2 regions of the Luteimonas sp. TWI662 genome follow, and region 2 is predicted to be linked to the other one. Evidence: riboswitches for the same ligand, from Rfam matches in the RefSeq annotation. Region 2 holds a riboswitch; the other holds the start of a gene.
What was found. A riboswitch is a leader RNA that binds a small molecule or an ion and turns the genes downstream of it on or off. The one in region 2 is predicted to bind cobalamin.

Region 1: linked by a shared signal. The riboswitch ahead of ABE488_RS09475 (ribonucleoside-diphosphate reductase subunit alpha) and the one ahead of metE (5-methyltetrahydropteroyltriglutamate--homocysteine S-methyltransferase) in region 2 are both predicted to bind cobalamin.

Annotation. Positions count from the first base shown of each region.
Region 1 is NZ_JBDJMI010000011.1:21,381-35,794, reverse strand. Features, by position in the region: gene ABE488_RS09480 (ribonucleotide-diphosphate reductase subunit beta) at 1-960, opposite strand, end outside; gene ABE488_RS09475 (ribonucleoside-diphosphate reductase subunit alpha) at 1,108-3,597, opposite strand; cobalamin riboswitch at 3,780-3,983, opposite strand; gene ABE488_RS09470 (LysR substrate-binding domain-containing protein) at 4,122-5,138, opposite strand; gene ABE488_RS09465 (M14 family zinc carboxypeptidase) at 5,280-7,889, opposite strand; gene ABE488_RS09460 (TonB-dependent receptor) at 8,005-10,650, opposite strand; gene zapE (cell division protein ZapE) at 10,834-12,027, opposite strand; gene ABE488_RS09450 (alpha/beta fold hydrolase) at 12,077-12,742, opposite strand; gene ABE488_RS09445 (ExeM/NucH family extracellular endonuclease) at 12,768-14,207, opposite strand; gene ABE488_RS09440 (c-type cytochrome) at 14,305-14,414, opposite strand, start outside.
Region 2 is NZ_JBDJMI010000012.1:66,415-80,828, reverse strand. Features, by position in the region: gene ABE488_RS10270 (transaldolase) at 1-767, shown strand, start outside; gene ABE488_RS10265 (phosphatase PAP2 family protein) at 769-1,608, shown strand; gene ABE488_RS10260 (oxidoreductase-like domain-containing protein) at 1,640-1,819, shown strand; gene ABE488_RS10255 (LysR substrate-binding domain-containing protein) at 1,835-2,764, opposite strand; gene ABE488_RS10250 (NAD(P)H-dependent oxidoreductase) at 2,877-3,587, shown strand; cobalamin riboswitch at 3,606-3,838, shown strand; gene metE (5-methyltetrahydropteroyltriglutamate--homocysteine S-methyltransferase) at 4,048-6,366, shown strand; gene ABE488_RS10240 (FecR domain-containing protein) at 6,403-7,464, opposite strand; gene ABE488_RS10235 (RNA polymerase sigma factor) at 7,461-8,021, opposite strand; gene ABE488_RS10230 (TonB-dependent receptor) at 8,191-11,220, shown strand; gene ABE488_RS10225 (prolyl oligopeptidase family serine peptidase) at 11,255-13,198, shown strand; gene ABE488_RS10220 (transposase) at 13,341-14,054, shown strand; gene ABE488_RS10215 (short-chain fatty acyl-CoA regulator family protein) at 14,064-14,414, opposite strand, start outside.

The DNA of each region.
Region 1 (14,414 bases), on a different contig from region 2:
GTCGGCGTAGGCCTTGATCCACGGCATGACGTTGTCGGTGGTCTCGGTGTAGAGCTTCTCGATGCCGAGCATGCCGGCCATCTTGTTGGCGCGGTACTTCACATAGCGGATCATCTCGTCGACGTCGATGCCGTCGATGCCATCGAGCACCTCGCCGGTCCACTGGGTCTCCAGCTCGATCGCGTGGGCGAAGGCCTTGTGCACGTAATCGGTGAGTTCGTTGGTCTGCAGCTCGGGGTTCTCGCCGACGATGGCGCGGATCACCTCGCTGATGAACTTGGTGTGCGCCAGTTCGTCGCGGTTGATGAAGCTGATGATCTTGCCGGTGCCGGTCATCCGGTTCTGGCGGACCAGGTTGTAGAAGTACGCGAAGCCCGAGTAGAAGTTGATGCCTTCGAGGATCGAGGACTGGATCAGCGAGCGCAGCAGCGTCTCGGCGGTCTTCTCGCGCATGAAGTCGTCGTAGGACTCCATGATCGGCGCGTTGCGCTTCTGGATCGTGGGATGCGTACGCGCGATCTCGAACACACGGTTCTGGTTCGACAGGTCGGTGATCGAGGCCAGCACGTAGCTGTAGCTCTCGTTGTGGATCACTTCCTGCTGACCGATGATCGCGGCGTTGGCATGCGCGGCCGGGTCGGTGATGTATTCGGCGACGTTGTAGATGAAGCGCGTCTGCGGCGAGTCGAGCGTGGCCAGCAGGCCGATGATCGAATCGTAGGCGTTCTTCTCGCGCGCCGAGAGCTCGCCGTACTGCTTGGCGTCGCCCTTCATGTCGACCTCGTCCGGGATCCAGAAGTTGGTCGAGAGCTCCTTGTAGGCGCGGTAGAACGACGGATACGGAATGTCGTTCCAGTTCAGGATGCCGGACGTGCGCCCGTTGATGATGCCGGTCGAGCGGTTGGGGTGGCGCGGCTCGAGGATCTTGATGCGGTCGAGCGGCGTAGAAGTCGTGGCCATGATTGCGTTTCTCGTATTGCGTGTCGCGTGCGATCGGCAGAACCGGGGTCAGAGTGCATTTTTCCGTTGCACTCTCGAACCGGGGTCAGTGGATGAAAAATGCACTCTGACCCCGGTTTTAATCTGTAAGTCAGCGCGAATGCGCTGTCAGCTCGAACACCACTCGCATTCGGCGATGTCGATGTCGTTGGAGCGGACGTAGTACGTGGTCTTGATGCCCTCGCGCCAGGCGGTCATGTGGAGGTCGAGCAGGGTGCTGGCGCGGATGGTGCTGGGCACGTACAGGTTGAAGCTGATCGCCTGGTCGACGTGACGCTGGCGGCGTGCGTTCTGGCGCACCGACGCGAACTGGTCGACCTTGTAGGCGCCCTTTTCGTAGAACGGCCAGGTCTCGAGCGACAGCCCGGGGGCGGCGACCGGACGCCGGTAGTCCTTCTTCTCCTCGTAGTAGAACGCCGAGTAGATCGGGTCGATCGACGCGGTGGAGCCTGCGATCTGCGCGGTCGACATGTTCGGCGCGACCGCCATCAGCCAGCCGTTGCGCATGCCGTTGACGCCGACCTTGGCGGCCAGTTCCAGCCACGCGGGCGAGTTGTAGTCGCGGTCGCGGAAGTAGGCGCCGGTGTGCCAGTCGCTGCCGGCGAACACCGAGTAGGCGCCCTTTTCCTTGGCTAGCTCCATGCTCGCCTGCACGGTCAGGAAGTTGATGCGCTCATACAGCGTGTCGCTGAAGTCCTCGGCCTCGGGCGTGTTCCAGTGGATGCCCTTCTGCGCCAGCAGGTGATGCCAGCCGAACGTGCCCAGGCCGATCGCGCGGTACTTCTGGTTGGTGATCGTGGCCTGCGGGACGGGCAACTGGTTGAGGTCGATGACGTTGTCGAGCATCCGCACCTGGATCGGGATCAGGCGCTCGAGCACGTCGGTGATCAGGTCGCCCTGGCCCTCCTGCGGCACGATCGCCCGGCCCAGGTTCACCGACGACAGGTTGCACACGACGAAGTCGCCGGCCTGCTTGGTGGTGACGATCTGATTGCCGGAGATGATCTCCTGCATCATCTTCGTCGGGCTCATGTTCTGCAGGATCTCGGTGCACAGGTTCGACGAATAGACACGGCCGACGTGCTTGTTCGGGTTCTTCCGGTTCACTTCGTCGCGGTAGAACATGAACGGGTTGCCGGTCTCGAGCTGCGACACCATGATCCGCTTGAAGATCTCGATCGCCTTGACGGTCTTGCGCGAGATGCGCTCGTCCGCGACGACTTCCTCGTAGCGCTTGCGGAAGCTGCCGTTCGGGTCGCCCTTCTTCTCGTCGAAGAAGTCCTGCAGGTAGAAGCCCTTGACGCGATGGACCTCGTGCGGGTCGAACAGATACCAATCGCCGCGGCGCTCGACCGCTTCCATGAACAGGTCGGGGATGCAGATCGAGGTGAACACGTCGTGCGCACGCAGGCGCTGGTCGCCATTGTTCAGGCGCAGATCGAGGAAGTTCTCGATGTCGCGGTGCCACACATCCAGGTACACCGCGACCGCGCCCTTGCGCTGGCCGAGCTGGTCGACCGACACGGCGGTGTTGTTGAGCTGCTTGATCCACGGCACCACGCCGCCCGAGGAATTGGGTACGCCGCGGATCGACGAACCCGACGAGCGCACATAGCCCATGTACGCGCCCACGCCGCCGCCGCCCTTGGAGACGCGAGCGATGTCGGTGTTGGAGTCGTAGATGCCCTGCAGCGAATCGTCGACGGTGTCGATGAAGCACGACGACAGCTGGCCGCCGACCTTGCCGGCGTTCTGCAGCGTCGGGGTCGCGACGGTCATGTACAGGTTCGACAGCGCCCAGTAGGCCTCGCCGACGAGCTGCATGCGGCGCTCGCGACCGCCGCGGGTCTCGTTCTGCATCAGATACAGCGCGATGGTGAGCCAGCGCTCCTGCGGCAGCTCGAACACGGCGCGCGAGGTGTCGGTGGCCAGATACCGCGTGGCCAGCAGGTACAGGCCGTTGTAGGCGAACAGCTTGTCGCGCTCGGGCTCGATCATGCGTCCGGCTTCCTGCAGCTCTTCCTTGGAATAGGCGCGCAGGATGTCGTTGGAATAGATGTTGCGGTCGGCCAACGACTCCTGCAGGCCGACGTAGGAGCCGTACTTCTGCTCGGCGTCGTAGAAGCGGTTGCGGCTGGCGCGCTTGTACAGGCGGTGCAGGTACAGGCGGGCGGCGAAGAACTCCCATTCGGGCGCGGTGACATCGACCCGGGCCTCGGCCTCGCGGATTAGGTGGTCGACCAGGTCGTCGGCGTTGACCGCGTCCTTGCGCTCGACGAAGCCGAACACGCTGCGCTTGTAGTCGGCGATATCGAGTTGCGGGAACTCGCCGTGGACGCGGTCGATGCTGCGCTCCAGGCGCGCGCGGTCGTACGGGATCCGGCGGTTGCCGGCTTCCTTGGTGATCCAGGTGGAGACGTCGGTGTCGACGTCGGAATTTTCAGCAATTGCGGTTTGCATGGCGGCGCTCGGGGGCGGCGGCACCACGTCGTCGGCGTCGACGGCGGACGGCGCCACAGGGGTGGAGGAAGCGATCGGGGTCGGGGGCGCGTCTGCGGGCGTCGAAGGGGCGGTCGAGACGGTGTCGTGGCTGGTCATGCGTCCTCTCTCTTGGTGTCCAGTGCATTCGCGCACGCCCCGGCCCGCCCGCGTCGGGTCCGGTGGCTGCGGACGGCTCGTGTGGGGCGAGTGCGCCGCGAGACGGCGACGGCGGGTGCCGTCGGGTTCCGCGCCGCGGACCCACCCCTGTGCGGAGCGTCCACAGCGGTCACCGCGCGTCGTGCTTTCGCGCGGCTGTCGGCACGGTACGGACTCATGGGTGAAGGCAGGCCTTCGGTCCCACTGCACCGGATCACTCCGGTGGCGGCGGGGACGTTCCCAATTACCGCTGCGGGGGCAGCACCGGACTGGCGTGGGGCGTCACCGGCTTCCCGTTTTTCATCCACAGGCTTTGTGGCTGCGGAACCGACGTGGCCCAAGATAGTGGGGTGGTCGGACAGCGTCAACGCTAAATGTGGGGCGGGCGCCCGGATCCGCGTCAGGCCGGGAATCGTGCGGCCTCAGCCGCCGGCCGGGCACGGGGCGATGCAGATCCGGCTGCGCCAGGCAACCCCGGAAGAGGCCTATTCAGCCACGGCGACCGCGGTCCGCGCCGCCAGGGCCGTGGCGGTCGCACGCGACCAGCGCGGCCAGTCGGGGGCCGGAATCGGCAGCGGCTGGTCGTGGTCGAGCAGCCGGCGCAGGTCCACCGCGGCGTAATGCGGCGCCAGCGCCTGGACCAGCGCGAAGCCGAAATCGCGCAGCACCCGGTCGCGGCGCAGCAGCGCCCAGGTGATGCATTCGGGCAGCAGGCCGTCCTCGACCGGCGGCGCGACCAGGCCGTCGTCGAGGTCGGCGCCCATTTCGTCGACGATGCCCACGCCCAGCCCGGCGTGGACATAGGTCCGGATCAGTGCACCGTCGCGTGCGGTCACCGCGAGGTCGGCTCGCAGGTCGGCGGCCGCGAACGCGCGCTGCAGCGACGAGGCGGGCTGCCGGCTCGATTCGTAGCTCACCAGCGGCACGCCGGCCAGGTCGCGCAGCCCGATCGGACGCGCCAATGCGGTCAGCGGATGGCCGGCCGGCAGCAGGACCCGTCGGCCCCAGCGGTAGAGCGGAATCGCCACCAGGCCCGGTGGCGGAGCGCCGGTGCCGCTGAGGATCGCCAGGTCGGCATGGTGTTCGGCCAGCAGCCGCAGCGACTCGACATCGCCTCCGGGCACCACATGCACCGCGACGTCGGGCCAGTCGCGCTTGAGCGCCTGCAGCGCCGGCGGCAGCGCATGACGGGCCTGGGTGTGGGTGGTGGCGATGCGCAGCAGGCCCTGGGCCTCGCGCCGCAGGTTGTCGGCCAGCGCCTGGATGTTGCCGGCCTCGGCGAGTAGGCGGCGGGCGTGCGCAAGCACCTGCCGGCCTTCGTCGGTCAACGCGGCGAGGGCGCGCTGACGGCGGGTGAACAGCAAAAAGCCCAGCGCGTTCTCCAGTTGCGCGAGCTGCTTGGACAGTCCCGACTGGGTCGCGTGCAGGCGGCGGGCGGCCAGGGTGATGTTGTGGCCGCATTCGACGATGGCGACGAAGCTGCGCAGTTGGGTGAGGGTCATGGCCAGGCCCGTGCCGACGGCGGGAATGTTGTCGCAACGCATGGTCGCCCACGGGCGCGACCGGCATGTCCCGCGGGCGACAACACTGTGTGCCGCGATCCGGCGACGCCGCCCGTCTACGCCGTGATCATCGAAGGCGGCTCAGCGACGCGCGGCTGGCACCAAATGCTCCGACAGCAAGAGTGCGTTGAGCAGCAGCCGCTCGGTGCCGTGCCAGTACTTGCGATGCGCCGGGTCGTCGGCGAACAGCACCACATTCCCGCGCCCGGTTGCGGCAATGACCGCCCACGGCGCGCCGCCGAGCCTGGCGCGGTTGCGCGTGGAGACGTAGCCGTTGACCAGCGGCGCATCGTCGATGCGCACGACCGTCGAGAAGCGGTCGCGCGCTGGCGGCAGCACCACCGCGGTTTCCTTGTTGACGAAGAGGGCGCGGCGCGGCACGCCGAATGCCAGCGGATGGCTGATGTCGGCATCGGCCGAGACCAGGTTGCCGGAGATGCGGTCTTCGGCCAGCAGGTCGCGACGCTGGCCGAAGTCCGCGCGGTCGGTGTCGTCCTCGTCGGGCGCCGGGGCCTGGCCCAGGCCGTCGACGAGCTTGCGATCGATGGCCCACTGCGAGGCGCTGCCGAAGGTCACCAGCGAACCGCCGGCGCGGACCCAGTCGCGCAGCGCCTCGACCGTCGCCTCGCTCCAGTCCTCGTAGTGGCCACCGGCCAGCACGAGGCTGGTGTACTCGCGCAACGGTGCGCGCGCGAGCTGGGTCGGGTCGAGCCGGGTCGCCGGCCAGCGCAACTGCTCGCTCAGCGCGAACCAGGTCGAACCGATCTCGGTCGCGTTGACGCCCTGGCCCATGATCAGCGCGATCGCGGGCTTGCGCAGCGGACGCACGCTGTCGCTGCCCAGGTCGATGCCGGCCACGCTCTGTCCGGTCGACAGCGCATGCGCGCGCACCCCGGCTTCGCGCGTGGCCGCATCGACCGCCGCATGCAGGGCCTCGGCCGCCAGCGCCTGTCCGGCGACCGGTACGACCAGGGTGCCGTAGGAGAACGCGGTCTCGCCGTCCGCGGTGCGCGCGGTGAACGGCTGGAATGCGCTGCGCACGCGGATGTCCTGTGCCAGCAGCGCGGCGAGCGCGCGCGGTGCGGCCTGGTCGCGCCAGTCGATCGCGTAGGCGTAGCGGGCTTGGCCGCCGATGATGCCGGCCTCGACCGACGGCAACGCCTGCACACGCGCGCCCAGCGCTGGCGCGCGACGCGCGCGTGCGAACGCGATGCCGTAGGCGTGTGCGATCGCGTACGAGGTGCTGCCGTAGACGCTCTCCTTCACCTCGGGCGTGGTCTCGAAGATCGAATGCACCAGCCGGAACTGCGGCTGTGCCGACGGTACGACGTAGGCGCTGCCGGGCGAGAACGTAGTGCCGTCGATCGTCGTCTCGCGCGCCAGCGCATGGACCTCGATGCGGTGGAGCAGCAGCAGGTCGAGCAGGCGCCGGGTCAGCGACGGGTCGTGCGCGTCGCCGAATACGAACGCGGCGGCATCGTGGCGGCGACCCTGGGTGAGCGCCGAGCGGAAGAAGTCCTTCTGCAGTGCCAGCAAGCCGGCTTTCTCGGCGACTGCGCCGCGGAGCGTCGCCAGCCCGGTCGCGACCTGATTGCGGATCGTGAAGCGGAATTCCAGCGGGCCGCCGGCGGTGTCCTGTACCAGGCCGCGCGAACTGCCCTGCTCGACGGTGACGCCGACTCCGCCGTGGAAGTCGGGATAGGTCGAGCCGTAGACCGGCGAAAAGTTGTCGAAGTTTTCCTTCGTGTAGTACAGCGAGCCGAGCGCGTCGAGGCCTTGGGCGTGGTAGCGCGCCAGCGTGACGTTGAAATCGTAGGAGGCCTGCGGCAGCAGCGGGCTGTGCATGCTCGCCGGCGACGGTTCGAAGTAGTACGTGCTGCCCGCGCCCATTTCGTGGAAGTCGATCTGCACGTTCGGTGTCCACTGGTGGAACAGTTCGATCTTGGGCCGGGTTTCACGCTGGGTGACCGCGAGCCAGTCGCGGTTGAGGTCGGTGAAGTAGTGGTTGGTGCGGCCCATCGGGAACGGCTCGACGTGCTCCTTGTCCAGCGGGTCGGCGACCGGCGGGTTCGACTTCCACGCGTTGTGCCAGTTCGCCGCGCGGTCGCGGCCGTCGGGGTTCTGCGCGGGGTCGATCAGCACGACCGCCTCGTCGAGCCAGCGCGCGGTCTCGGCGCCGCGGTGCGCGGCCAGGTAGTAGGCGGTCAGCAACGCGGCCTCGCCGCTCGAAGTCTCGTTGCCGTGCACGCTGTAGTACAGCCCGACGACGACCGGCAATTGCGTGGGCACGGCCGCAGCGGGATCGCGCTGGGTGGCGTGCGCGGCGCGCAGCGCCTCGAGCCGGCCGTGGTTGGCGGCCGAGGTGACGATGGCGGCGACCAGCGGGCGCTCCTCGTAGCTGCGCCCGATCTGCTGCAGTGTGATCCGGTCGGACACGCGCGCCAGTTCGCGGAAGTAGTCGACGATGCGGTCGTGGCGCGTGTAGTGGGTTCCCAGCCGATAGCCGAGGAACTGCTCGGGCGTGGGCACCTCGGGGTCGAAATCCGCGGCCTGGGCCTGCGGGAAGTAGTAGTCGCTCTGCGCGACCGCGACCAGCGGCAGCAGCGCGAGCAAGGCCAGCAGCATCCGTATCGGCGCACGACGCAAGAGGCGTCCGCGCTCGGAGGCGCGATGGAGGGGGGCGTCGGGCATGGGGCGTATCCGGTATGGGGCGGCGCCCGCGCAAACACATGCGTGCGCGTCGTCGCGGGAGCGCCGCTGAGGGCGCGGGAATCGGGGGTGGGGAGATCGGAATGCGGGGGGCCGGTCAGAACCGGTAATCGAACCCCACCTGGAAGTAGCGCCCGCGCAGGTCGTACTGGCTGAAGTCGTAGGGCGCGCGGATGCCGGGGAAGGACGCGTCGTGCGGCGGCGTCTCATCGCTGATGTTCTCGACCTTGGCGTAGAGCGTCAGCCGCTCGATGCCCGACCAGGCGAAGTAGAGGTCGAACTGGTCGTAGGCGTCCACCCGTGCCTGCGCGGCGCGCGCGGCGACGCTGGCCTTCTGGTCGTAGCCACCGGTGCGGTACCAGGTCAGGCCGGTGTCGAAGTCGCCGATCTTCCAGTCCAGGGTCGTCGTCGCCTTGTTGCGCGGCAGCGACGGGCCGAGGTTGCTGCCGGCGTAGTCGACCAGTGGGCCGCCGACCGTTTGCGGGCGCTTGTACTCGAGCACGTGGGTGAACACGCTCGACAGGCCGAAGGTGCCCGCGTTGGCGGTGCGCCAGCGCTGGCGCAGTTCGGCGTCCAGGCCCGAGGTCTGCAGTTCGCTGAGATTCTGGTAGCGGTTGTAGACGGCGATCAGCTTGCCGCGCGCATCGCGCACGACGTCGGCCGGATCGTTGGTCTGCACGATCGTCGTGGTGTTGCCGGTGCCCACGAGGTTGTCGAGCTCCACCCGGTACCAGTCCAGGCTCAGGCTGGTGTCGGCCAGCGGCGAGACGACGACGCCCAGGTTGTAGCTGCGCGTGCGCTCGGGATCGAGATCGGTGTTGCCGACAGTGAAGAACGTCGGGGTCTGGCGCGAATCGGCGACGTCGGGATCGTAGGGGTCGACGACCGAGCCGTAGGCGATGCTGGTGGAGGCCGAGTTCTCCGACAGCGACGGCGCGCGGAAGCCGCGCGAGGCCGAGGCGCGCACCAGCAGCGCCTCGAGCGGCTGCCAGCGCAGGCCGGCCTTGGGCGAAAACGCGCTGCCGAAATCGCTGTAGCGGTCGCCGCGGCCGGCCAGTTGCAGTTCCAGCGTCGGGGTCACCGGCACGTTGATCTCGGCGTAGAGCGCGGCGACGTCGCGCGCGCCATCGACGGCGGCGATCGCCGGGCGCACCTGCAGGCCGGCGTCGATCTGCCACGGGTTGCGCGAGACCAGCGACTCGTGGCGCCACTCGGCACCGGCCGCGAAGCCCACGGTGCCGGCAGGCAGTTCGAACAGACTGCCCGAGACTTTGACATCGACGCCGGTCAGGCGCGAGTCGGCCGGGCGCAGCGTGCTGAGCGCGATCGCGTCGAGCACCGCCTGCGGCGTCGTCGACGGGGCATGCAGGTTCAGGCTGCCGTCGGCGAGCGCCTGCGCCAGCGTCCAGCGGTTGGCGAAGCCGCCGGCGACGGTCTCCTCCTCCTTGCTGCGCGCCGAGAAGGCCGCGGCCTCCCAGTCCCAGGTCTCCGAGAGCTGGCCGCGCACGCCGCCGAGCACGCGGTAGGCGGTCGAGCGGTTGGTCTTGAGCGACTGGCCCAGGTCGAAGAACGTGTACTCGATCGGCGTGGCGACGCCGTACGGGTTGTAGGGGCTGCCGGCCGGCAGCAGGTTGGACACCGGCTCGGCCAACCCGGTCTGGGCGTTGAGCGAGAAACGCCCGCCCTCGAGCGTGAAGTACGGGCTGGAACCGAACAGGGACGCGCCGCGGATGCGGCTCACCACCAGTTCGCCGAATGCCTCGGTGGTCTCGCCCAGGCGCAACGTCGCGTTGACGTAGCCCTGGTAGCGCTCGGTCGCGGGAATCAGCGTGGTGTAGGGCGCCAGGTTGATGGCGCAGGTGTCGCCGGCGAGCCCGTCGATCGGCGCGCTCGCGGTCAGCACCATGCCCTGCGGGCAGTGGCCCGCGGCGTCGAGCAGCGGCACCGAGGCGCCGTTGACGAGGAAGCGGGCGCCCTTGGCCGACCAGCCGTTCCAGCGGCCGCCGGGCTTGTCGGTGTAGATGCCCGAGCGGGTGAGCGCGCGCTGGTCCTGGTCAAGCCGGTCGCGATCATAGGCCTCCAGGCTGAAGAGCAGGTTGTAGCCGTCGGTCGCAAGGTCGCCGAAGCCGCCGACCAGCCGCGCGCGCTGGGTGTCCAGCCCGCCCGCATCGGAGGTGCCCAGGCTGCCGCCCACGTCCAGGCCCTGGAAGTTCTGGCGGGTGATGATGTTGACCACGCCGGCGACCGCGTCGGAGCCGTACACCGCCGACGCGCCGTCCTTGAGCACCTCGATGCGTTCGACCGCGACCAGCGGCAGCGCGTTGAGATTGACGAAGGTGTCCGACAGCCCGCCGGCCGGGAAGCCGTAGTTGGCCAGGCGGCGGCCGTTGAGCAGCACCAGCGTGTTCTTCTGCGACAGGCCGCGCAGGCCGATGCCGGCCGAGCCCGAGGCCCAGCCGCTGTTGCTGGTCTCGTTGGCGGCGTTGCCGGTGTTGGCCGAGATCGAGCGCAGCACGTCGGCGACGGTGACCTTGCCCGAGGTCTCCAGTTGCTGCCGGTCGATGACCTGCACCGGGTTCGCCGTCTCGGCGTCCGCACGGCGGATGTGGGAGCCGGTCACGGTCACCGTGCCCAGCGTGCGCGCTCCTGCGTCTGCATGACCGTCCGCGTCCTGTGCGGCGGCGAGAGGGGGGAGGGACAGCGCCGCCAGGAGGGCGGTCGCAAGGCGCGTGGGGCTGGACATCTGCTGCACTGCAATATGGAGGGGCAGGCAGTGGGCCATGCGCGTGAACCGGACAGAAATGGTGATCCGGACTGGCGATATGGCGTTTTGGACTATCCAGGCACGGCGCGATGCCCATCCGCAGGTCGCAGGCCGACCGCAGGGCGGTTCGTCGGTCGCGGGATGCCGCGTGGGCGGCGTCGATTACGCCCGGTGTGCCCGCAGCAGGTATTCGGCGCTGCGCATCTCGATCAGACGCGAGGCGGTGCGCTCGAAGGCCGCCGCCAGCCGCTCGCCTGCGTAGAGCTGTGGCGGCTCGGCGTCGGCGGTGCACACCAGATTGACGCTACGGTCGTAGAGCTCGTCGATGAGCGTGACGAACCGGCGCGCCGCGTCGTCGCGGCGGGCATCCATCGTCGGGACGCCGCCCAGCAGCACGGTGTGGAACTCGGTCGCGATCTGGATGTAGTCGCTGGCGCCACGCGGGCCTTCGCACAGCGCGTCGAAGTCGAACCAGGCCATGCCGGTACAGCGCGCGCGTACCGGGATGCGACGGCCGTCGAGTTCGATGCCGGCGTCGCGATGCGCGTCGTCACCGCCCAACTCGCGCCAGCGCGTGTCGAGCCAGGCATCTGCGCCCGCATCGAGCGGCGTGCGATAGACCGGCGAGCGGGTCAGCGCGCGCAGGCGGTAGTCGGTGTCGCTCTCCAGATGCACCACATGGCAGTGCTGCTCGATCAGCGCGATCGCCGGCAGGAAACGCGCGCGCTGCAGGCCGTCCTTGTACAGGTCGCTGGGTGCGGCATTGGAACTGGTCACCAGCACGATGCCGTCGGCGACCATGCGTTCGAGCAGCCGTGCGAGCAGCATCGCATCGCCGATATCGCTGACGAAGAACTCGTCGAGCACGAGCACGCGCAGCCCGGCGTCGCGCCAGCCGCGCACGATCGCGGCCAGCGGATCGCGCTCGCCGGCATGGGCGCGCAGCGCCGCGTGGACCTCGCGCATGAACCGGTGGAAGTGCGTGCGCCGCTTGCCGCCCAGTCGGGGATCGGGCTCGGGACTGCGCTCGGGGTCGCGCGGCGCGGCAGGCGCCGACGCGTCGGCGCGCGCTTCGCTCTTGTGCGTCCGCAGCGCCAGGCCGTCGTGGAACAGGTCGATCATGAAGGTCTTGCCGCGCCCCACGCCGCCCCACAGGTACAGCCCGGGGATGCCGTCGTCGTGACCGTTGCCGGCGAACAGGCGGCGGAGCAGGCCGCGCCGGGGCGGCGGCTCGTGCAGGGCCCGGTGCAGCCGGTCGAGCTCGACCAGCGCCGGTTGCTGCGCGGGATCGTGCTGCCAGTCGCCGCGCGCGACGCCTGCGGCGTAGCGCGCGGAGGGCAGCGGTGGCAGGCTCATCGCCGGCCTCGCATCATGGCGTCGCCGGGGCGGGCAAGGCGGGTGTCGATCATCGCGGATCGGGCAGGTAACCCCGCACGCCGTTCTTCACCACACCGCGCAGGTCGATCATCCGGCGGTGGAAGAAATGGCCGGTGTCGGGCATGCGCACCAGTTCGGCCTGGGCGTCGCGCTCCTCGAGCCAGCGATAGACCGCCTCGGGGTCGACGATCTCATCGGACTCGCCCTGGATCACCAGCCACGGGCAGTCGGGCAGCACGATACGGTCGAAATCCCAGCGCCCGGCGGGCGGGGCGACCGAGATCAGCAGGTCGGGCTTCAACGCATCGCTGGCACGCAACGACACATAGGCGCCGAAGCTGAAGCCGGCCAGCCACAGCGCATCGCCCGGCCGCTCCCGGCGCACCCACTCGACCACGGCGGTCAGGTCGTCGGTCTCGCCGTCGCCGCGGTCGAACTGGCCTTCGGAGGCGCCGGTGCCGCGGAAATTGAAGCGCAGCGTCGTCGCCCCGAGTTCGCGCAGCGAGCGCGCGACCATCGTCACGACCTTGTTGTGCATCGTGCCACCCTCGGTGGGCAGCGGATGGCAGACCACCGCGACCAGCGGCAGCGCGGGGACGTCGGCCTCAGGCAGATCGATGGCGGCTTCGAGTGCGCCGACGGGGCCGGCCAGCGTCAATGGGCCGGATTGCGTGGGAAAGGTGGGGGACATCATGCCGCGATGATAAACACCCGTGCGTTTACTCGCCGCGCAGACGCAGGCCCACCACCAGGGGGTCGTGGTCGGAACTGCGCCACGGCGTGCCGTCGGGCGTGCCCGAATCGGGCTCGTCGGCATTGTTGTGCCACTTCGCCGCGCCGTGCACGCGCGACGCCAGCGACGGGCTCAGCAGCAGATGGTCCAGACGACCGGACTGCGCATCGAAGACGAAGCTGTAGCGCGTCGGCGCCGGTTCGGTGTCGAAGGGGTCGCGCCAGCCGGCGTCGACGAATGCGCGTACCGGATCCTCCATTGCGTAGGCGTTGAAATCGCCGACCACGGCGATCCGGTCGCCGCTGCCGGTCGGGTCGCTCGCCAGCCAGGCCAGCAGCCGGCGCGCGGACTCGGTGCGGGTGGCATTCCAGCACGCCTGGCCGTCGCCCTGGTCGCGATCGGCGCCCTCGGCGTCGCGGCAGCCCTTCGATTTCAGATGCACCGTGACGACCGAGAAGGCCGCACCTGCATCGCGACCGTTGCGCAGCGGCACGAAGGCCTGGGCGAGCGGGACGCGGCTGTGGGCCACGTACGGGCCGCCTTCGAGCATCGCCGGCGCCCCCTGGGGCCGGACGCGCGTGCTGCGATAGAGCAGGCCGACCCGGATCGCGTTGTCGCCCGGCCCCTGGCCGGCGTCGACGAAGCGCCAATCGCGCGCAGGTCCGGCGGCATTGAGCGCACCCACCAGTTGGGCGATGCTCGCGTCGGAGTCGTAGCCGTCGTTCTCCAGTTCCATCACGGCCGCGATGTCGGCGTCGAGTGCGGCGATCGTGGCGACCAGCCCAGCGACCTGGCGTGCCAATGCCTCGGGCGTCTTCGCGCCGCGTGCGGTGGGAAAGCCGCCGCCGCGCCCGTCGCCGTTGAACAGGTTCTGCAGGTTGAAGGCGGCGATCCGCAGGTCGCCGCCGACCTGCGGCGGTGCCGGGCGTGGCGCCAGGGCGACCGCCGGTCGCGCGGTCGCGCGCAGCCGCCAGCCATCGTCGCTGCGTTCCACGATGCCTTCCACGCCGGTCAGCACGCTGCCGGTGCGCAACGCCCGTGCGTGCTCGGGCAGATACCACGGCACGCCGCGTTCGGGCGGATCGTCGCGGCCGTCGTCGAGCTCGATGCGGCGTGCGCGGTTGCTTGCAGCCACGGCTGCGGCATCGGGTCCGGGACGGGCGATCTCGGTCGGGGTGAACAGACGACCATCGAAGCTCGCCAACAGCGCGCCATCGCGGGCCAGCCGGTGCCGGCCGCTGACCGTCAGCGGCGCGTCGATGCGGACCCGCTGGCCGGCGAGCGGCGTCCAGTCGGCCGGCGCTGCGGACAGCGTCACCGGTGCGGGCGTCGCCGCTTCGTGGCCGGGCGCGCGCTCATGGACGGGACTGCCCGCGCGACAGGCGGCGAGCAACAGGCAGAGCGGTAGGGCCAAGTGCATGCGCATCACGGAAACTCCAGGCGGGCAGGGCCGAAACGACGACGCCGCCCGAAGGCGGCGTCTCGAGCATCGGGCAGCGCCGGGCATGGCGGCGCGCCGCAGCTTACTTCAGATTGTCGACCATCCAGTCGACGACGGCGTGCATCTGCTCGTCGGTCAGTGCCGGGTTGCCGCCGCGCGCGGGCATCACGCCGGCCGCGCCGGTGAAGCCTT
Region 2 (14,414 bases):
ATGCCGATGCCGTGGTCCGCCAGGTCGTCGACCGCCTGACGATCGGCGTCGGCCGCAAGCTTGCCGGCCTGGTGCCGGGCCGGGTGTCGACTGAGGTCGATGCCGACCTGTCGCACGACACCGAGGCCACGCTCGCCAAGGCGCGCCAGTTCATCGACATGTACGAGGATGCCGGTGTCGGCCGCGATCGCGTGCTGATCAAGATCGCCGCGACCTGGGAAGGCATCCGCGCCGCGCAGCAGCTGCAGCGCGAGGATATCGACTGCAACCTCACGCTGATCTTCAACCGCAGCCAGGCGATCGCCTGCGCCGAGGCCGGCGTGTTCCTGATCTCGCCGTTCGTCGGCCGGATCCTCGACTGGCACGTCGCGCGCGGCGAGGTGCCGGCGACGATCGACGACGATCCGGGCGTGCGTTTCGTGCGCGATGTCTATGCTGAGTTCAAGCGTCGCGGCTCGCCGACGGTGGTCATGGGCGCCTCGTTCCGCTCGACCGCGCAGATCGAAGCGCTGGCCGGCTGCGACCGGCTGACGATCTCGCCCGACCTGCTCGAAGCGCTGGATGCCCAGCACGGCCCGCTGGCGCGCGCGCTGACGCCGGGCAAAGGCGATGGCCGGATCGACCCGCCGGTCGACGCCGAACGCTTCGCGCGTGATCTCAAGGCCGATCCGATGGCCGACGAGAAGCTGCGCGACGGTATCGCCGCGTTCGCCAAGGATCTCGCTGCGCTGCGCCAGACGATCGCCCAGCGGCTGCAGGCCGGCTGAGATGCGCGTCCGGCGCGCCGTGGGCGTGCTGGCGGCGCTGTTGGTCGCCGGCTGTGCCGGCGGCCCGCAGTCCACGGCGGCCGCGCCGGTGGTCGTGCCCGAGCATCGCCCCGGGGTGAGCATCGGCTACCTCGATGCGCCCGGCTTCGACAGCCGCGCATTGCTGCCCGCGCCGCCGGCGCCCGATTCGGTCGCGCGGGCCCTCGATGAGGCCATCGCGGCGCGTGCGCTGGCCCTGCGCGAGACCCCGCGCTGGCGGCAGGCGGCGATCGACGCCGACCTCGATTTCCCCCAGGCGGCCGACCTCTACGCCTGCGCGCTCGGCGTGCCGATCGACACGACCCATACCCCGCATCTGGTGCGGTTGCTGCGACGCAGCCTCGCCGACGCCGCGATCGACGGCCGCGCCGCCAAGCTGCACTGGCAGCGCCGCCGGCCGTTCCTGGCCAACGGCGCGCCGGTGTGTACGCCAGGCGAGGCCGCGCAGCTGCGCGACAGCGGCTCGTACCCGTCGGGCCACACCGCGATCGGCTGGACCTGGGCGCTGGCGCTGACCGCCGTCGCCCCCGATCGCGCCGATCCGCTGCTGCAACGCGGACGCAGCTTCGGCGAGAGCCGACTGGTCTGCAACGTGCACTGGTACAGCGACATCGTGCAGGGGCAGGTGGTCGGCGCCGCGACCTTCGCGCGGCTGCAGGCCGAACCGGCGTTCCTGGCCGACCTGGCGGCGGCGCGCGACGAGGTCGCCGCCCAACGTGCGCGCGGCGCCCGGCCCGAGGGCTGCGACGCGCAGACCGCCGCGTTGCGCCTGTCGCCGCTGCCGGCCGCCGACGATCGCTGAGGCCGGCGAGCTGCGCGACAATGGCCGCGCGATGAGTACGACACCTGTCCCAGACCCCGATCCGCGGCCCGAACCGCCCGAGGCCCCGCTGCCGAGCGACTGCTGCGACAGCGGCTGCCCGATCTGCGTCTACGACCTGCACGCCGATGCGATGGCCGACTACCGCGCCCGGCTGGCCGCGTGGCGCGTGCGCCATCCTGGGGTCGACTGACGCGCGCGGCCGGGTTTACGCGACCGCTGCGAAGCGCGCGGCGTGCCGGTCCAGGAACGCGTCGGCTTCGGCGCGCAGCCAGGCGGCGACGGCGGCGACGGCCGGTGTGCGCGTGGTACCGGGCGCGGCCAGCAGGCGGAAGTCGTGGCCGTCGAGCGCGGGGCCGAACGGGACCCGCAGCACGCCGTCTTCCAGTGCGTCGGCCACCAGGGCGACGCTCGCCAGTGCGATGCCTTGGCCGGCGATCGCGGCCTGGATGGCATGCGCTTCGTCGGAGAAGCCGAGTTCGCCGCCGTGCGTGTCCGGCAGGCCGGCCGTTCGGCACCAGCGCGGCCAGTCGGGGGTGTGGGCGTCCTGCAGTCGCCAGGCGTAGCGCAGCCGCGGCACGGTCGCCAGCGCCGTCGGGCCGGCCAGCGCCAGGCCGGGGGCGCAGACCGGAATGAAACGTCCAGGCAGCAGCGGCCAGGTTTCGACCTGCGGAGCCGGTGCGGGGCCGTAGCGGATCGCCAGCTCCGTGCCGCCGGCGGCCAGCCGGACCGGGTCGTCGGCCGCGTGCAGGTGCAGATCGACTTCGGGCGCGGCCGCAGCGAGCGCCGGCAGGCGTGGCAACAGCCAGCGGGCGGCGAAGCCCCGGGTCGTGCTCAGCGTGACCGCGGGGCGGCGCGTCTGCCGTTGCAGGTCGGCGACGGCGGTGGCGATGCCATCGAAGCCGCCGCGCACGCTCGGGTACAGGCGTTGCCCAGCCTCGGTCAGCCGCACCTGGCGTACTTGGCGTGCGAACAGCCGCAGGCCCAGCCAGTCCTCGAGCTGGCGGATGCGGTGGCTGACCGCGGTGGGCGTGAGCGACAGTTCTTCGGCTGCGGCCTTGAAGCTCTGGCGTCGGGCGGCGGCCTCGAACGCGCGCAGTGCGCTCAGCGGTGGCAGGCGGGCGGGGCGATCGTGCATGAGCGCAATTCATCCATCGGACAAGAAAACATCGTTTGTCGGGCTCTGGGCCGGCGCCAATCATGCCGGAGCGCCGCAGTGCGCATTCTCTCCCAGCTTCGCCAGGTGAATCATGCTCAGCTTGCTCCATCTCGACGGCAGTGCCCGTCCCGGTTGTTCGGGCGAGGTCCCGCACGGCTCCCATACCCGCCGGCTCGGCGCCCGTTTCGTCGCGCGCTGGCAACAGCGGCGCCCCGGCGATCGCATCGTCTATCGCGATCTCGCCCTGACGCCGCCGACCCATGTCGACGGCCGCTGGATCCATGCTGCGTTCACGCCGCCGGCGCAGCGCACGCCGTGGATGATCGAGCGGCTGTCCGAGAGCGATGCGCTGATCGATGAGCTGCTCGGCAGCCCGCTCGTGGTGATGGGGGTGCCGATGTACAACTTCGGCATGCCCGCGCCGGTCAAGGCCTGGATCGACAACATCGTGCGCGTGGGGCGCACCTTCGGTTTCGATCGCGCGCGCACCGGTGCGCCGTACTGGCCGATGCTGGCCGATCAGGGCCGCCGCGCCGTGCTGCTGGGTGCGCGCGGCGATCACGACTACGACCCCGGCGGTCGCAACGCCGGCGACAACCTGGTCGAGCAGGGCGTGATGACGCCGCTGCGCTACATGGGCATCACCGACGTCGATCGGGTCGCAGTGGAGTACGACGAGTTCGCCGATGCCCGGCTCGCGGCCTCGATCGCGCGTGCCGAGGCCGCGGTCGATGCGCTGGTCGATCGCCTTGCCGACCAGGCCGATGCGCGGGAGACGGCCGCCGCGGCGATGCCCGCTTGACCGCCCGTTCGCCCGGGGCTACCGTGTCGCCGCCAAGGTTCATCTCTTCATGCGAATGAAGCGATGATTAAAAGGGAAGCCGGTGCGCCGCATGGCGGCAATTCCGGCGCTGCCCCGCAGCGGTAACTGGAAACGACCCCCGTCAATGCACTGGCGCCCGTTCGGGCCGGGAAGCGACGGGCAGTAGGCCCGCCATCTCGCAGGTGGCCCGTCCATGAGCCCGAAGACCTGCCTCGGCCGTGCGCACCGACAGGCGCGCACGTACGACCTGGGGCCTCCGCGGGGAGGTGCACGGGCATCGCGCCGCGCACGTCGCGGCCGGTCCCGCACGTCCGCACGCAGGCTCCGGTTCGCCCGAGGGGGCGAAGGTCGGCCGTGTGGCAGGCGGGCGCGCGCAGGCGCGGTGCACGCCATGCGGACCCTTCGTTCCTCAATCCCACGCATTGAGGACGCATCCACCATGACCGGCATCACCAATCTCGGCTTTCCCCGCATCGGCCGCAAACGCGAGCTCAAGCGCGCCGTCGAACGTCACTGGCGCGGCGAGGCCGACGCCGCGCAGTTACAGGCAGTGGCGCGGGACCTGCGCCTGCGCCATTGGCGCCTGCAGCGCGAGGCCGGCGTCGCCACGCCGCCGAGCAACGACTTCTCGCTCTACGACCAGGTGCTCGACGCCGCCTTCGGCTTCGACGCGATCCCCGAGCGCTACCGCGCGCTGGCCGATGCCGATCCGCTGGCCGGTTACTTCGCGCTGGCGCGTGGTCATCAGCAGGACGGCATCGACCTGCATGCGCTGGAGATGACCAAGTGGTTCGACACCAATTACCACTACCTGGTGCCCGAACTGCAGGCCGGCCAGCGCTTCGCGCTGCGCGACGACAAGCCGGTGCGCGAGTACCTGGAAGCCAAGGCCGAGGGGATCGAGACCCGGCCGGTGCTGCTCGGGCCGGTCACGCTGCTGTGGCTGTCGAAGACCGTCGACGGCAGCGATCGCTTCGCGCTGCTCGATGCGCTGCTGCCGGTGTACGCCGAGTTGCTGGCACGCCTGCACGCCGCCGGCGCGGCCTGGGTGCAGATCGACGAGCCGGCGCTGGTGCTCGACCTCGACCCCGCGGTGCGCGCGGCCTTTGATCGGGCCTACGCCACGCTGGCGCAGGGCGCGCGGCCGAAGCTGCTGCTGGCGACCTACTTCGGCGCGCTGGACGACAACCTGCCGTTGGCCGCGTCCTTGCCGGTCGACGGCCTGCATGTCGATCTGGTGCGCGGGCGCGAACAACTCGATGCGGTGCTCGGCGCGCTGCCGGCCGGGCGCACGTTGTCGTTGGGGCTCGTCGACGGCCGCAACATCTGGCGCACGCGGCTGGACGATGCGCTGGTGCTGGCGCGCTACGCGATCGATGCGCGCGGCGGCGATGCGGTCTGGCTGGCGCCGTCGTGCTCGCTGCTGCATGTGCCGGTGGACCTGGCGGGCGAGACCGCGCTGGATGACGAACTGCGTGGCTGGCTGGCCTTCGCCCGGCAGAAACTCGATGAACTGCGCCTGCTGGCCGAGGCGCTGGCCGATCCCGATGCCGCCGAGCCGGCGCTGGCCAAGGCGCGCGATGCGATCGCCGCGCGGCGCGCCTCGCCCCGCGTGCAGCGGCCGGCGGTCGCCGCGCGGGTGGCTGCACTCGACGCGTCCGCGTCGCGTCGCGCGACGCCCTATGCCGCGCGTCGGGCCGCGCAGGATGCGCTGCGCCCGCTGCCGCTGTGGCCCACGACCACGATCGGCTCGTTCCCGCAGACGCTCGAGGTCCGGGAGGCGCGTGCAGCGCACAAGTCCGGCAAGCTGAGCCAGGCCGACTACGATGCGTTCATCGCCGACCAGATCGCGCAGTGCGTGCGCGTGCAGGAAGACCTCGGGCTGGATGTGCTGGTGCACGGCGAGTTCGAGCGCAACGACATGGTCGAGTACTTCGGCGAGCAGCTCGATGGCTTCGCGTTCACCAAGAACGGTTGGGTGCAGAGCTACGGCTCGCGCTGCGTGAAGCCGCCGGTGATCTACGGCGATGTCGCCCGCCCCGCGCCGATGACCGTGCGCTGGTCGCGCTACGCGCAGTCGCTGACCCCGCGGCCGATGAAGGGCATGCTGACCGGCCCGGTGACAGTGCTGCAATGGTCGTTCGTGCGCGACGACCAGTCGCGTGCCGATACCTGCCGGCAGATCGCACTGGCCTTGCGCGACGAGGTGACCGACCTGGAGGCGGCCGGCATCGGCGTGATCCAGATCGACGAACCGGCGCTGCGCGAGGGCCTGCCGCTGCGGCGCGCCGATTGGGCGGCGTATCTGGACTGGGCGGTCGAGAGCTTCCGCATCAGCGCCTCGGGCGTGGCCGACACCACCCAGATCCACACCCACATGTGCTACTCGGAGTTCAACGACATCATCGAGGCGGTCGCGGCGATGGACGCCGACGTGATCTCTATCGAGACCTCACGCTCGCGCATGGAATTGCTCGAGGCCTTCGTGCGGTTCCGCTATCCCAACGGCATCGGCCCGGGCGTCTACGACATCCATTCTCCGCGCGTGCCCGATGTCGAGGAGATGACCGCGTTGCTGCGCCGGGCGGCCGAGTCGATTCCGGTCGCCCAGCTGTGGGTCAATCCCGATTGCGGGCTCAAGACGCGCGGTTGGCCGGAAACACGCGCGGCGCTGTCAGCGCTGGTCGCGGCGGCGCGCACGCTGCGTGCGCATGCCGATCGCGGCCGGACCGAGGCGGCCCCCGCCGTGCCGGCCTGACCGCACTGGCCGATGCCGGATGTCGCGACGCGGCCGTCAGCGCCGGCCGACGTCGCGGCGCCCGGCATCGCCGGTCGCCCGCTGGGCCGGGTCGCGGCGCAGTTGCAGGCGGCCGGGCGTGCTGGCGTCGGCCACGATCGGATAGGCCTCGCACAGCGCCCCGACGAAGGCCAACGGCGCATCGCTGCGGAACACACCGGTCACGCGCAGCTCTGTCAGCGACGCGTCCTCGATGACGATCCGCTCGTGGCTGTAGCGGTTGAACTCGGCCACGACCTCGGCCAGCGTCGCGTCCTCGAACACCAGCCGGCCCGACAGCCAGGCCGGCGCGGCGAGCTTGCGCAAGGTGCCGATCTGCGGCGTGTCGAGATCGCGGCTGAGCCGCGCGGTCTGGCCGGCGACCAGGCCCAGCAACGGGGCAGGCCGGCCGTTGCTGCCGCCATCGAGCGGCAGCAGCACGACCTCGCCTTGGATCAGGGCGACGTCCAGCGTATCGGCGCGGCGATTCAACTCGAACTCGGTGCCGACCACGCGCAGGCCGCCGTGCGTGGTGTGCACCGTCAGTGGCCGGCGCTCGCGGGCGACGCGGAAGAACGCGCGGCCGCGGTCGAGGACCACCGTGCGTGCGCGCGGCCCGAAGGCGACGTGCAACCGGCTGTCGGTGTCCAGGCTGATGCGGGTGCCGTCCTCGAGCGTCAGCTCGCGGCGCTCGCCCACACCGGTGGCGTAGACACGCTCGGTCGGCGCGGCCGGCACCAGCAGCTGCCAGGCGCCGAGCAGCGCGAGGGCGAGGGTGGCGGCCAGACCTGCGGCGACCGGCCAGCGACGGCGGGCGCGCGGGCGGGGCGCCCGCTGGGGCGCCGCGACGGCGTCCAGGCGGCGTGCGATCTCGGGATGCGGCGCGTGCGTGCCCAGCCCGGTCCACAACTGCTCCAGCCGCTCGTAGGCGGCGCGATGGCGCGGGTCGGCGTCGATCCACGCCTGCCAGGCGCGCAGGTCGGTGCCGTGCACGTCGTCGGCGCGCAGGCGCGCAAACCACGCGGCTGCGCGGCGCCGGATCGGATCGCCGCCTTCGATCAGCTCGAGCTCAGGCTTCATGCCTCGTCCAGGGTCGCATCCAGGTGCATCAGGGCCCGCATCATGTGTTTCTCCACCGCGCTCACGCTGATGCCGAGCCGCTTGGCGACGGCGCTGTAGGTCAGCCCATCATATCGCTGCAGCAAGAAGACCTCGCGGCAGCGCGGCGGCAACGCATCGAGCGCCTGCAGAAACCGTTGCAGACGCGCCTTGTCTGCGTAGACGCATTCGCACGACGGCTCCTCACTCTGCCAGGCCGCGGCGACCGCCTCGATCGGCACATGATCGGACTTGCGATGGCTGCGGTCGCGGCGAAAGCGGTCGCGCAGCAGATTGGAGGCGATGCGCATCACGAACGCCTCGACGTTCGCCAATCCGGCCAGACGGGGGGCGGGCTGTTGGCTCAGGCGCGCCAGCGTGTCCTGGGTCAGGTCCTCGGCGTCCTCCGTGCTCGTCAGGTGCCGCGAAAAATAGCGCAGCAACGCCGGCCGGTACTGCTGGGCCAGACGGGTGACGTTCCGCTCGTCCGGGTGCCGCAGGGCAGCCTCGGACGCCTTGCCGGGGGCGGGCGCAGTCATCGGTGTCGGGGGAGGAGAAGACGGGGTGTCGCCCTTCGAACCCTATGTGAGCGGCGCGTGATGAGCAAGCTGAGGAATTGTGACCGGCGTGCGTCTGCATCGTGGACAGGGGCGTCATGACCAATCGTCAAGGAGCGGCGGGGACCGATCACGACTTCGAGGGGATTTCATGACACAGGGTTTGAGGGCTGGGGGCGCGCGTCGCCATTCGTTGCATCCGCTGGTGCCGGCGCTGGCGATCGCGCTGGGCTGCATGGTCGGCGCCGTCGCACCGGTATCGGCGCAAGCGCCGCAGCGCGAGTTCGCGGTGCAGAGCCAGCCACTGGGCGCCGCGCTCAACCAACTGGCGCTCAGCGCCGAGCGCGAGATCATCGTGTCCCCGGATCTGGTGCGAGGCATCACCGCACCGGCGGTGTCCGGGCGCCACAGCCTCGGCGAGGCGCTGGACCTGCTGCTGGCCGGCACCGGACTCACCTACCGCGAGAGCGATGGCCGCGTGATCATCGTCGCCGAGGAGAACGCGCCGCAGGCCGCGGCGTCGCCGGCGGCGTCCGGTGCGCGTGCGGCGGTCGCGGGGGCGTCGGGCGATGCGGTCAGCCTGGACACCGTCCGGGTCTCGGCCTCGCGCATCGACCGGCCTGATTTCGTCTCGCCGACGCCGATCCTGCCGATCAGCGCCGAGGAGCTGAACCTGGACATGCGCACCAACATCGGTGCCGCGCTCAATGACCTGCCGCAGTTCCGTGCGACCAGTTCGCCGCAGACCACCGGCTCCAACACCGGCGCCGGCAACGCCCCGGTCGACCTGCGCGGCCTGGGCATCAGCCGGACCCTGGTGCTGCTCGACGGACGTCGCGTCTCGGGCGATAACGACCTCAACACCGTGCCGTCGGTGCTGGTGAAATACGTGGACGTGGTGACCGGCGGTGCGTCGGCGGCCTGGGGCTCGGGCGCGGTCGGGGGCGTGGTCAACATCACCCTGGATCACGACTTCGAGGGGGTGAAGTTCGGCGCGCAGGCCGGGCGTTCGACCTATTCGGACGGCGACGAAAAGCGTTTCGAGGGCGCCTGGGGCACGCGCTTCGCGGACGATCGCGGCCACCTGCTGGTCGGCGGCGAGTTCCTCGACAACGATGGCATCGTGCCGCGCAGTGCCCGCCCCCGGGCCGGCCGCTGGTCGACGTTGCGGATCGATGGCCAGCCGACGCTGATGCCCGATGTCGGCTTCGCCGATGCCGCGATCGGTGGGCTGATCGTCGGCGCGCGCGACGCGAACGGCAAGGCGGTCAGCGGGTTTTCGCTGACCGGTCAGGCGTTCAACCCCGACGGTTCCTTGCGGCCCTTCGATTACGGCAAGGTGGTCGGTGCGCTGATGAGCGGCGGCGAAGGCCCGTCGAACGACGACTACAGCCCGCTGAGCGCGCCGCAGAAGCGCTACTCGACGCTGGCCAGCGTGCGCTACGACTTCACCGACACGGTCCGGATGAGCGCCGACGTGCACCACTCGCGCATGTACAACCACTACATCTGGTTCGGCGACCACAACCGCGGCAACCTGTCGATCGGGCTGGACAACGCATTCCTGCCGGGCACGGTGCGCGAGGAAATGATCGCCGCCGGCGCCAGCACGCTGACGCTGGGCCGGTTCAACAACGACATCAACTATCCGCGGATCGACTTCGAGCGCCGCACCACCCAGGCCACGCTGGCCTTCGACGGCTACGCCGGCGACTGGCGCTGGAGCACCTATTACTCGCACGGCGAGGCGGAGCAGAACTTCGACACGCCCGGCTTCGTGTTGCGGCAGGCGTGGGCGAACGCGATCGACTCGGTCATCGACCCGGCGACCGGCGCGCCGGTGTGCCGGGTCACGCTCGCCGATCCCAGCGTCGCCTGCGTGCCGATCAACGTGTTCGGCGAAGGCGCGCCGTCGCAGGCCGCGGCCGACTACGTGACCGGTACGCCCAGCCAGCGCTCGACGACCAAGCTCGACACCTTCGGCGCGAGCCTGCGCGGCGAGCCGTTCCAGATGCCGGCCGGCGCCGCCTCGGTGGCGGTGGGCGTGGAAGCGCGGCGCGAGTCGATCGATCAGCGCGTGGGTGCACTCGATGCGGCCAAGGCGTTCCGCTCCTTCAGCTTCAATCCGATGCAGGGCAGCTTCACGGTCAAGGAACTGTTCGGCGAGGTGCTGCTGCCGATCGCCAAGGATCGCGGCCTGCTGCACGATTTTGGCGTCAACGCCGCCGCGCGCGTGTCCGATTACTCCACCACCGGAGCGATCTGGTCCTGGAAGCTGGGCGCGACCAACGAGTTCTTTCCAGGCTTTCGCGGCCGCATCGCCCGCTCGCGCGACATCCGCTCGGCGAACCTGAGCGAACTGTTCACCACCAGCACCACCGGCTGGAGCTACGTGCTCGACCCGGTCACCGGCCAGACGGTGTATGCGCTGAGCAACGGCGGCGGCAATCCGGCGCTGGTCCCCGAGACCGCGGACACGCTCACCGTCGGCCTGACCTGGTCGCCGCAGTCGATCGAGGGGCTCGATCTGTCGGTGGACTATTTCGACATCCAGATTCAGGACGTCATCACCACGGTGGGGCTGCAGGACATCCTCAACCGCTGCGCGGCCGGCAACCCGGCGATGTGCGCACGCGTGGAGCGCGATGCCGGCGGCAACATCACGCGCATCGTCTCCACCTACACCAACCTGTCGCAGTACAAGACCGACGGCGTGGACATCGAGCTGGCCTACAAGCGGCCGACGACGCTGTTCGGTGTGGGCGGGACGCTGACCACGCGCACCCTGGCCAGCTGGATCAACAGCCTGACCACCGACGACGGCATCAACAACATCGAGTACGTCGGCTCGCAGGGCTATGCGTTCGGGCTGGGTGTGCCGCGCTGGCGTGCGGTCAGCAGCCTGACGTTCAACAGCGACCGGTTCTCTGCCAACGTCCGTGCCCGCTACATCTCGTCCGGGCAGTACGACCGCAACCAGGCGATCGTCAACGGCGCGATCGGCAGCTACGTCTACTACGACCTGGGTGCGAGCACGCGGCTGGGCGAGGGCGGACAGCTGGAGCTGTACGGCGCGATCAACAACGTCACCAACAAGCAGGCGCCGATCGGATCGACGTTCTCGCCGTACTACGACGTGATGGGTCGCTACTACACCGCCGGCGTTCGCCTGAAGTTCTGAGCGTCCCGCTCCCCGACACGAAGGTATGACATCCATGAAGACCGCACACCAGGCGCTCTTGGGTCTCGCATTGCTGGTGGCAGCGACGGTCGCATCCGCGACCGTCGCCGTGCCCCCGGCGGTCCTGGCCGACGGCGTCCCCGAGATTCCCGACGACACCGCGACGCGTACACGCCCCTACCTGGAGTTCCGCAGCGCGCAGTTCCTGGGCTGGAACCGGGCCGATCGCTCGATGCTGATCAAGACCCGCTTCGGCAGCACCGACCAGTTGTTCGAGGTCGCCCAGCCCGACGGCGCACGCCGGCAGATCAGCTTCGAGGCCGAGCCGACCCCGTTCGCCACCCATGCACCGGCCGGCGCGCCGGCACTGGTGGTGCAGAAGGACGTCGGCGGCGACGAGTTCTTCCAGCTCTACCGGCTCGACGAAGGCCGGCTGACGCTGCTCACCGACGGCAAGAGCCGCAACGCGTTCGGCGCCTGGAGCCGGGACGGGCGCTGGGTGGGCTATTCGTCGACCCGCCGCAACGGCACCGACGCCGATCTGTATGTGATCGATCCGCGCGACCCGTCGACCGATCGCCGGGTGGCGACGGTCACCGGCGGCGGCTGGAACATCAGCGACTTCTCCGCCGATGGCCGCAACGCCCTGGCGATCAACCGACTGTCGATCAACCAGGCGGTGGTCGCCGAGATCGACCTGCGCAGCGGCCGGATGACCCCGCTCACCGATCCGGCGCAGCCCGCGTCCTACGCCGACGCGCGCTACGCGGCCGATGGCAACATCTGGACGCTGTCCAATCGCGATGCGGACGTGGTGCGTCTGGGCAAGCTCGATCGCCGCAGCGGCGCGTTCACGGCATTGAGCCCGGAAACGCCATGGGATGTGACCGATTACGCGGTCGCCGACGATGAGCGCTTCGTCGTCTATGCAATCAACGATGCGGGCGTGTCGCGGCTGCGCGTGCTCGATCCGGCGAACGGACAAGTCCGCAACGTCGACGGTCTGCCCGACGGCGTGCTGCACTGGAGCTTCGGGCACCTGCTGCAGATCGCGCCCTGGGGTGAGATCGGCCTGAGTCTGTCGGCCTTCGATGTGCCGGGCGATGCGTTCTCGGTCGATCCCGACACGCTCGCGGTCAGGCGCTGGACCCGCAGCGAGGCGGGCGGGCTGGATCTGGCGCGCAACCGGGCGCCGGAGCGGGTCGAGATCCGCAGCTTCGACGGCGAGGCGATGTCGGGCTTCCTGTATCGCCCCGACCCGGCGAAGTTCCCCGGCAAGCGGCCGTTGATCATCGACATCCACGGCGGGCCCGAGGGCCAGAGCCGACCGGGGTTCCTCGGCACCGACAACTACCTGGTCAATGAGCTGGGCATCGCGATCTTCCTGCCCAACGTGCGCGGCTCGTCCGGCTATGGGCGGCGGTTTCTCGACCTCGACAACGGGCCGTGGAAGCGCGAGGACTCGGTGCGCGACATCGGCGCGTTCCTCGATGCGCTCGAGCAGGACGCGGCGCTGGATTCGACGCGCTTCGCGGTCTACGGCTTCTCCTACGGCGGTTACATGTGCTACGCCTCGGCAGTGCATTACAGCGACCGCCTGCGCGCGGCCAGCTGTGCGGTGGCGATCTCCGATTTCGTGACGTTCCTGGAGAACACCCAGTCCTATCGCCAGGACCTGCGGCGGGTCGAGTACGGCGATGAACGCATTGCCGAACAGCGCGCCAAGCTCGCCGAGATCTCGCCGCTGCGCAACGTCGATCGCATCCGCGTGCCGCTGATGGTCGCCACCGGCGGCAACGACCCGCGCGTGCCGCCATCGGAGGCCGAACAGATCGTCGCCGCCGTGCGCGCCAACGGCGGCCGCGCCTGGCACGTGCTCGCGCGCAACGAAGGCCACGGCTTCCACAAGCGCGAAAACCGCGACTACATCTTCTGGGCCGGTGTCACCTTCTGGCAGGACACCCTCCTCGACGACTAAAAACCGGGGTCAGAGTGCAGTTCCCCCGCACCAGAACCGGTGTCAGCGTGCAATTTCCCCACATGACGGCGAGCGACGCCCCGATGGCGTCGCTCCCGTCGCACGGGCATCGTCGCTCGCACGCCACCGCAAGGATGCGAGCATGCGATGCCCCCGGATCGACCTGCCCGATGTGGCCCAGCACATCATCCAGCGCGGCAACGACCGCCAGTCCTGCTTCTTCGACGACACCGATCGCCTGGGCTACCTGCAGGATCTGCGTGAAACCGCGCGACAGCACGGCTGCGCCATCCACGCCTACGTGCTGATGAGCAACCACGTGCATCTGCTGGCGACGCCGGCCGCCGCGGGACAGATCGCACGCATGATGCAGTCGCTCGGCCGGCGCTACGTGCGCTGGATCAACGCGCGTCACGGTCGCATCGGCACGCTGTGGGAAGGTCGCTACAAGGCCTGCCCGGTGATCGGCGAGGCGTACCTGCTGCGTTGCCTGCGCTACATCGAACGCAATCCGCTGCGCGCGCGCATGGTCGACGAGGCAGCCGAATATCCGTGGTCCAGTCATCGCGGCAACATCGGCGCCGTGGACGATCCGCTGCTCAGTCCGCATCCGGCCTGGCAAGGCTTGGCGTCGAGCCCGGCGCTGCGTCACCAGGCGTGGCGCGCGCTGGTCGCGGAGGCCGTCGATTCGAACGAGACCGAAGCCATTGCCGCGCATCTGCAGCGGCAGCACCTGTACGGCTCCGAGCACGCGCGGCAGGCACTGGAGGCCCGACTCGGGCGGCCGGCGGGGCCGGTCAGGCGGGGGCGGCCGCCGTGCGGGCGTGCAGGCCGGGCGGCGGAAAATGCACGCTGACCCCGGTTTTCAGAGGGCGGGCAGGCGCAGGGGCGGGAAGGCGCGTTGGACGCAGTCGGTGCGTTCGCAGACCTTGCAGCCCGGTCCGATCGGGGTGGCGGTGGCGAGGTCGTCGAGGTCGAGGCCGCGCGAGTAGGTCAGGCGGTCGGCGTGGCGCAGGTCGCAGCCCAGGCTCACGGCAAACGTCTTGCGCTGCCGGCCGTGGCCGGTCGGCCCGCTCTCGACCTGGCGGGCCAGCCAGAAGTGGCGGCGGCCGTCGGGCATGCGGGCGACCTGGGTCAGGATGCGGCCGGGCTGGTTGAAGGCCTCGTAGACGATCCACAGCGGGCAGGCGCCGCCGACGTGCGAGAAGTGGAAGTC